Cohaesibacter sp. ES.047: one gene and its partner. The protein of the gene in region 1 binds, or shares a complex with, the protein of each later gene. Links are inferred from orthologs where the notes say so. Each region holds a gene or a part of one and is shown on either strand. Other genes may lie near its edges.

The links.
Region 2: the proteins of CPH65_RS10450 (region 1) and dnaN are in contact, whole or in part, in a cryo-EM structure (PDB 8GIZ), measured with the Escherichia coli proteins. The link is inferred for Cohaesibacter sp. ES.047 from one-to-one orthologs.

What each region holds. Positions count from the first base shown.
Region 1 is NZ_LT907844.1:2,289,261-2,293,939, forward strand. What follows is about bases 692-3,571. They hold CPH65_RS10450 (DNA polymerase III subunit gamma/tau), read left to right. Parts: upstream 692-1,081; coding sequence 1,082-3,061; downstream 3,062-3,571. Other genes in these bases: CPH65_RS10440 (HIT family protein), read right to left, coding at 692-717; CPH65_RS10455 (YbaB/EbfC family nucleoid-associated protein), read left to right, coding at 3,179-3,502; CPH65_RS10460 (LysE family translocator), read left to right, coding at 3,534-3,571. Also shown: nudC (NAD(+) diphosphatase), read right to left, coding at 1-158; more of CPH65_RS10440, read right to left, coding at 310-691; more of CPH65_RS10460, read left to right, coding at 3,572-4,151; recombination mediator RecR, read left to right, coding at 4,195-4,679. UniProt on the Escherichia coli protein: Part of the beta sliding clamp loading complex, which hydrolyzes ATP to load the beta clamp onto primed DNA to form the DNA replication pre-initiation complex.
Region 2 is NZ_LT907844.1:598,508-602,302, forward strand. What follows is about bases 900-3,795. They hold dnaN (DNA polymerase III subunit beta), read left to right. Parts: upstream 900-1,736; coding sequence 1,737-2,855; downstream 2,856-3,795. Other genes in these bases: dnaA (chromosomal replication initiator protein DnaA), read left to right, coding at 900-1,522; recF (DNA replication/repair protein RecF), read left to right, coding at 2,899-3,795. In the rest of the region: more of dnaA, read left to right, coding at 47-899. UniProt on the Escherichia coli protein: Confers DNA tethering and processivity to DNA polymerases and other proteins. Acts as a clamp, forming a ring around DNA (a reaction catalyzed by the clamp-loading complex) which diffuses in an ATP-independent manner freely and bidirectionally along dsDNA.

The sequences.
Region 1 (4,679 bases):
TAGAAGCGCGCACCCGGTGCTGCCATCATGCGTTCAAGAGTGGTTTCGTCCCGTGCTTCGGTGTCGCGATCAAGGCGGTTGTGCGCATATCCAAGACCTTCAAAGGTCGGCAGCGTGTGCGAAAAGGCAAAGAAGTCGTCATTGGAAAGGCTAGCCATTGGATCCGGACCATTCATTCTTTAATAGCGGGCTGTGAAAGCGGGGATCAACCCTGAGAACCGGGAGGAGAAAACAGGGCAGGGGGATGATATGGCTCTCTTTTACGCGCCCTTCAGCGTCTTATGCAAGGGATCTGTCTTTTGCAAACCGTCAGAGCAGCGCGGCTCTGAGCGTTTCGATCATTTTCTCCGCGTCCTGGTCAGAGTAGGGGCGGGCTGGCAATTTGCCCCAGATCGGGCCGGGCCATGCGCCGTCGCCTTCATTGCGAGCGATCACATGCACATGGAGCTGACGGACCTGATTGCCCAGTTGCGCCACATTGAGTTTGTCGCAGCCAGTGGCCTGTTGCAGCGCTTGGGATACCTGCCGAATCTCGTCCATGAGCAAGTGTTGCTCGCCACGGGCCAGATCAATCAGTTCCACAAGACTGCTTCGCTGGGGCACCATCAGCAGCCAGACGAAATTGGCATCGTTCATCAGCCGCACGCTACACAGCTCAAGCTCGGCCAGTGGCAGACTGTCGCCTTCGAGTTGGGGATCAAGTGTGAATTGGGCCATTGTGTCTCTCCAAGGTTCTGCGGCTTTTTCATCACGATTGCGCTCTGCCTCTTGCATTCGCTTGCAACAAATGACATATGAACCAGTGGAAGGTTGGCAATGGACGTTCCCCTCGCCAATCGGGTCAGGTCCGGAAGGAAGCAGCCCTAACGAGTTACAGAGCGGGTCATCTGTTCAGCCTTCCACTTTCTCCACAAAATCTGTTCGATCCGGTATCCTGCAAGACGGGCGCTTGATGCACCCTTTCCGCCCGGTGCCTTGCTGTCAACAGGCAGCATCTCACTGCGACAAGAAAGGTGACGTGTCGTTGTCTCCTCTGCTATGGATGGAGCTTACGGTCACAATGGTGAACAAGGACTTCTCGATGGACGGTCAGGATCTTCAATCCCACGCAGGATATCGTGTGCTGGCGCGCAAATATCGCCCGGCAGGCTTTGAAGACATGGTCGGCCAGACGCCGATGATTCGCACCCTGACCAATGCATTCGCCACTGGCAGGATTGCTCAGGCCTACATGTTGACCGGTGTGCGCGGCGTCGGCAAGACCACAACAGCTCGCATCCTCGCCCGCGCTCTCAATTATGAAATTCCCGGTGAGATCGACGAACCGACCATTAATATGGATCGCATCGGCACCCATTGTCAGGCCATCATGGAAGGCCGCCATGTCGACATCATGGAGATGGACGCGGCGTCCCACACATCGATCAACGACATTCGCGAGATCATCGAGGCGGCCCGCTACAAACCGGTGAGCGCCCGCTACAAGGTCTATATCATCGATGAGGTGCACATGCTCTCGACTGCCGCTTTCAATGGTCTGCTGAAGACCCTTGAAGAGCCGCCCGAGCATGTGAAGTTCATTTTCGCAACGACCGAAATCCGCAAGGTCCCCGTCACGGTCCTGTCGCGCTGTCAGCGCTTTGACTTGCGCCGCATTGATGCCGCTGACATGGCAGGCTACATGCGCAAGATCTGTGACAAGGAACAGGTCGATATCGAGGACGATGCGCTGCAGATGATCGCCCGCGCAGGCGAGGGATCGGTGCGCGATTCTCTGTCCCTTCTTGATCAGGCGATTTCCCACGGCGCGGGCAAGATTACCACCGAGACAACCCGCCAGATGCTGGGGCTCGCTGACCGGGCGCGGATCATTGATCTGTTTGAGGCCGTGATGAAAGGCGATATAGCCACCGCACTTGAGGAGTTGAAAGCGCAATATGACATCGGGGCCGATCCAGCGGTCGTGCTCTCGGATCTGGCCGATTTCGTTCATCTCGTCACCCGCCTGAAGCTCACGCCCGACGCCCAGTCGGATGCAGCGGCAACCGAAGCTGAAAAGAGCCGGGGCCGCGATTTTTCCGGTCAGCTGTCTGTTCGGGTGCTATCGCGTGCCTGGCAGATGATCCTCAAGGGGCTGTCGGAGGTGCAGACATCGCCGCGACCTCTGGCGTCGGCAGAAATGGTGCTGGTCCGCCTTGCCTATGTCGCGGACCTTCCCACCCCGGACGAGGCCCTGCGCCATCTGACCAATCGCGATTATCGCCCGCCGATGCCAACGGGCGCGGGCGCCGGTCCATCAGTGCCGCCTGACGCCACCACACCGCCTCCCGATGCCCAAAGCTCTGCGGTGGCAGACCCCCATGAGACGCCTTCAAGCAACAATGGCCCGACGGCCATGCGGGCAACAAGCGGGCGCTCCACACCGGTCTCGACGCCCGATCAGGCTCCCGCTGCGACCTTGGGACAGGCTGAGCCTGTCAAAACTGAAAAGGCAGACCTTCGGCTGGTCGCCAGCAACAGCGAAGCCGACGTCGCCAAACGAAAGCCGACCGGGGATGACGCGCAACCACGCGAATCCTCGCTCAGACCAGTCATCACCCGCTTTGAACAGATCGTCGCAATCGCCAAGAAGAATCGCGATATTGCGCTGCAATTGATACTGGAATCCGCCGTACGCCCGATCAGTATGGAGCAGGGCCGACTTGTCATCGCCTATGACGGCTTTGACAGCGAAGCCTTTCAGTCGAAGCTCTCTCGCAAGCTTGGTGACTGGACCGGCGAACGCTGGATCGTCGAACTTGCAGGTGAGGGCGGCGGCGCGACGATTTCCGAACGCAAGGAAGAACGGGAACGACAGGCCCGCGAAGAGGCCGATCAGCATCCGCTCGTCGAAGCTGTGCGCGACATGTTCCCCGGCTCCAAGATTGTTGATGTTCGCTTCCATCGCGATTTCGAGGAAGAATTCCTCGAAGTGGCCGCGGAAGAGCTCAACGAACAGGAAGACGATCTCCCCATCCTGCTTGCAGATGATGATGACTTCGGGATCGATGAGGATTTGTAGCTTGAACCGGAGCAATCCGGTCTCATATACAGTCCAGTCACAATCAATAGAGTAGCACAGACTGTCCGCTTCGGCTCACACTGGCCGGAAAAGACAGGATCAACAAGGGAAGCGATCATCATGGACATGATGAAGATGATGAAGAAGGCCAAGGAAATGCAGGCCAAAATGGCCGAGATGCAGGAACAGGTGGCCGAAATGGAAGCGACCGGCGTGGCCGGTGGAGACACGGTCAAGATCACCCTGTCTGGCAAGGGTGTGATGAAGACGCTCTCCATTGATCCGTCTTTGATCAATCCCGACGATGCTGAAATCCTTGAGGATCTCATTATCGCCGCGCACAACGACGCCAAGTCCAAGGTCGAAGCTGCGATGCAGGAAAAGATGCAGGATATGGCTGGCGAACTCGGCCTGCCAGCAGGCATGAACCTGCCGTTCTAGGCATCCCGCCCGATGCAAGCGAGTTGATCCGATGACCCTGTCCTCCCTGTTGCTTTATGCCGGGACGCTGTTTCTGGTTGCCAGTGTCCCCGGCCCGAGCATCACTGCACTGGTGGCCCGCGTTCTGAGCCGCGGCTCGCGCGACGTGCTGCCTTTCGTCGTTGCCATGTGGCTGGGGGAAGCGATCTGGCTATCGCTGGCCATCGGGGGACTTTCTATCGTGGCGTCGGCCTTTGCCTCGGTCTTTGTCGTCATCAAATGGCTTGGCTGCGCCTATCTGGTTTATCTGGCCTACACGATGTGGACCACCCGCCAAGATGATGAGACCGAGCAGGGCCTTCCAAACCGCTCGTCAGGTGTCGGCATGTTTCTGGCCGGGTTTGCGGTGACCATGGGCAACCCCAAGATCATGCTCTTTTACGCAGCGCTGCTGCCGACGTTGATCGATCTGGGGTCTGTGACGGCGATTGGCTGGTTCGAGCTGCTGATCACCATGGTGATCACGTTGGCAACGGTCGATCTGGGCTGGGTTTTCTTTGCCAGCAAGGCCCGTCGCCTGTTGCACAGCCCGCGCGCGGTGCGCATTGCCAATCGGGCAGGTGCCGTTGCCATGGCAGGTGCAGCTGCGGCGATTGTCAGCAAAACCTGAAGGGTTGGTCGCCCGCTAGGGGGACCGCAGCAAGAGGTGTGGAATGGCCAATCACATGGCAGGACCTGAAATTGAAAGCCTGATTAAGTTGCTGGCACGCCTGCCGGGGCTGGGGCCGAGATCCGCGCGCCGCGCGGCTCTGCATCTGATCAAGAACAAGGAGCAGCTTCTGGTGCCGCTGTCTGCCGCCATGGCGACCGCCGTGGAGAAGGTGCAGGTCTGTGAGACCTGCGGCAACATCGACAGCAAAAGCCCTTGCACTATCTGCACCGATACCCGGCGCGATCCCACCCTGTTGGTGGTCGTCGAGGATGTCTCGGATCTCTGGGCGCTTGAACGGGCGTCCGTGCTCAATGCCGCCTATCACGTGCTGGGCGGGACCCTGTCACCGCTTGATGGCATCGGTCCGGACGATCTCAATATTGCCGGGCTTCTGGCCCGCACTGCCAGTGGAGAAATCCGCGAGATCATTCTGGCGGTGAATGCCACAGTCGAAGGGCAGACCACGGCGCACTATCTCACCGACCA
Region 2 (3,795 bases), 1.7 Mb from region 1 along the record:
AATGAAAACACAGCAGACGGCCACAAAGGAAAATGTTGATATGGAGATGGGTGCGGCTGCTCATCAAGCTTTTCCTAAGGCTGCCTCCCGACAAGAGGAGCCTTCGGTGAAAGTGGGCAAAGAAGAATGGGATCGTGTTAGACAGCGGTTGCAGGCAGAGCTCGGAGAAGATGTCTTTTCAAGCTGGTTCGCAAGCGTTGAATTGGAAGACGAACAGAACGGACTGGTTATCCTGTCGGTTTCGACCCGGTTTCTGAAATCCTGGATCCAGTCTCATTATGGCGAACTGCTGATGTCGCTCTGGCGCGAGGAATGCGAGCAGGTGCGCCGAATCGATTTGTTCGTGCGCGGCGCCGTTCGTCCCAAGCCTGCGCAGGCCAAAACTCAGGCTCCGGCTCTGGACGGTGGCGAGCATTCAAGTGCTTTTGCCCGTCAGCAGGCCAGCAGCTCCATGAGTTCCGATCATGATCATATGGGCGGCTCGCCGCTCGATCCGCGTCTGACCTTCGAAACCTTCGTTGTGGGCCAGTCCAACACCCTCGCACATGCGGCAGCAAAACAGGTCGCCATGGCTCAGCCAGGCCAGCCGGTTTCTTTTAACCCGCTGTTCATCCATGCGTCTGTCGGTCTGGGCAAGACACACCTTTTGCAGGCCATCGCTTGGGAAGCCAAAAAGTCCAATCCGTCGGCCAAGGTGCTTTATCTGACGGCTGAACGCTTCATGTATTCGTTCGTTCAGGCGCTCAAGAGCCAGTCGGCTCTCGACTTCAAGGACACATTGCGCGACATCGATATTCTCCTGATCGACGATCTGCAGTTCCTGCAGGGCAAGTCGATCCAGCAGGAATTCTGCCACACGCTCAACAGCCTCATCGACGGCGCCCGTCAGGTGGTGGTTGCGGCTGATCGCCCGCCGGTCGAGCTGGAAAGCCTCGATGAACGCGTCCGTTCGCGTCTGGCCGGTGGTCTGGTCAGCGAATTGCAGCCCCTTGAGAAGGAACTGCGGCGCTCGATCCTCACGGATCGTGCCCAGCAGGCGTCGCGCCGGGATCCGAATCTGGCCATTCCCGAGCTGGTGCTTGACCATGTGGCCGGCATCATCCGCTCGAATGGACGGGATCTTGATGGTGCTTTCAACCGCCTGATGGCACACAATCAACTGACCGGCGCTCCGATTTCGGTGGAGATGGCCGAGCAGGCACTGAAGGATCTGATCCGCTCGAAAGAGCCGCGCCGCATCCGTATCGAGGATATCCAGCGCGTTGTTTCCAAGCATTACAATGTGTCACGCTCTGACCTGTTGTCTTCTCGCCGGACCCGCACGATCGTGCGTCCGCGCCAGATCGCGATGTATCTGTCCAAGATGCTGACGCCACGCTCCCTGCCGGAAATCGGTCGGCGGTTTGGCGGTCGCGACCACACGACGGTTCTGCATGCCGTGCGCAAGATCGAGGAGCTCGCAGGATCTGACAATACCCTGCAGCAGGAAATCGAGATGCTGAAGCGGAACATCGCCGAGTAGCAAATCGGCACATCAGCAGCAGCCCTCAGGCATCCCTTGAGACTGCACCGAAAAATAGCGCTGATAAGTGCGAGAAATTTGAGGGGATCGGCTCAGTAATTGAGCCGATCCCCTTGCCATATCCGGCCATTCGGTTCAAAGTTGCGTCCCCGCACTTGCCGGTATCTGGTTCGGGAACGCGTATTGATTGTAATGAAGTAGGGAATTTAGGGATATGAAAGTCACTCTCGAGCGGGCAACCCTTTTGAAGTCGCTGAACCATGTCCATCGGGTGGTAGAGAGACGGAATACCATTCCGATCCTCTCCAACGTGCTCCTCAGAGCCGAAGGGGGAGATCTGGTCTTCAAGGCAACCGACCTCGATCTGGAAGTGCTGGAAACAGCGCCGGCCATGGTTGAAGTAGGGGGCGCAACCACCGTCCCGGCTCACATGCTCTATGACATCGTTCGCAAATTGCCCGACGGCTCGGAAGTGACTCTTGAGACGAACGAAGATCAGACGTCCCTTGCCATCAGCGCCGGTCGGTCGCATTTCACCTTGCAGATCCTGCCGGTAACGGACTTCCCCGACATCACGGCCGGAGAGTTCAGCCACACCTTCACGATCAAGGCGCTTGATCTCAAGCGACTCATCGATCACACGCAGTTCGCGATCTCGACAGAGGAAACGCGCTATTATCTCAACGGCATCTATGTGCACAGCATTGAGGTCGACGGCACCCAGCTGTTGCGCGCTGTGGCCACGGACGGTCACCGTCTGGCACAAGCTCAATTGCCCGCTCCGGCAGGGGCTGCTGGCATGCCCGGCGTGATCGTGCCGCGCAAGACCGTTTCGGAAGTCCAGAAGCTGATTGAAGACCCCGAAGCAAACATTGCGGTCGAGCTATCCGAATCCAAAATCCGCCTGACGATCGGGCCGGTCGTGCTGACGTCCAAACTGATCGACGGCACCTTCCCGGACTATGAAAAGGTCATCCCAAAAGGCAACGACAAGGCCATGAAGGTCGAGAATGCCCTGTTTGCCCAAGCGGTTGATCGTGTGGCGACCGTGTCCAACGAACGGGGCCGCGCGGTCAAGCTGAGTGTCGAGTCTGGCCGTCTGGTGCTCTCTGTTTCCAACCCCGATTCGGGCACGGCAACCGACGAGCTGGCAGTGGAGTATGATTCCGAACCGATGGAAATCGGCTTCAATGCCCGTTACCTGCTGGACATCACCAACCAGCTGGAAAGCGACAGCGCGCAATTCCGACTGGCTGATTCCGGCTCGCCGACCCTCATTCAGGACTATGGTGACAATGACACGCTCTATGTGCTGATGCCGATGCGCGTGTGATCGGATCCGCTCCGACGACATCACGATCAGATGGAGCGTTTCCATGGGCATTTCTTCGGAAATGCCCTTTTTGACTCAAAGCCGCACAAGGCAGGCAACAGACAGGGACTGGTTCGCACGCATGACAGATACGCCTTCAGCCGCCGCCTTTCTGACGCAGGACGATGCGCCTGTCGACAGGGTTTCGGTTCGATCTGTCAGCCTGACCGACTATCGCAACTATCCCACCCTGTCGCTGGCCCTTACTGGTCGGCATGTCGTCCTGACCGGAGCCAACGGATCGGGCAAGACCAATTTGCTTGAGGCCATTTCCTTTCTGTCACCGGGCCGCGGGCTCCGGCGTGTCGCCTATCCGGACATCGCCCGCGAGGGGGCGTCAGGCAGCTGGGCGGTCTCCGTTGCCATCGATACGCCCTTTGGCCCGACAAAACTGGGAACCGGCCTGCAACCGAGCCCGGATGGCTCCATGCAACGGCGCATCCGGATCAATGGCGCTCCGAGCAAATCGGCGGAAGGCCTTGGCGACCATGTTTCGGTGATCTGGCTCACCCCTCAGATGGACAGCCATTTTACGGGCGCAGCGTCCGAGCGGCGTAAGTGGCTCGACCGGATGGTGCTGGCCATCGACAAGACCCATGGCAGCCGCGTCAATGCGTTCGAGAAAGCGATGCGCCAGCGCAATCGGCTGCTCGAAGAGGCCCCGCACGAGACGGTTTGGCTTGATGGCATTGAGGCCCAGATGGCCGAATATGGCTCAGCCATCGCGACCGCAAGGGCCGAATTGGTTTCGCTCCTGAACCGATCTCTTGATTTGCTGCATGCAAACGAAGGGTCATCGGCCTTTCCCAATGCTCTGGTGGGGCTTGAAGGCATTCTGGAAGCCGAGGCTTTTTCGCGCCCGGCGATCGAGAGCGAAGAGCATTATCGCGGCATCCTGGCG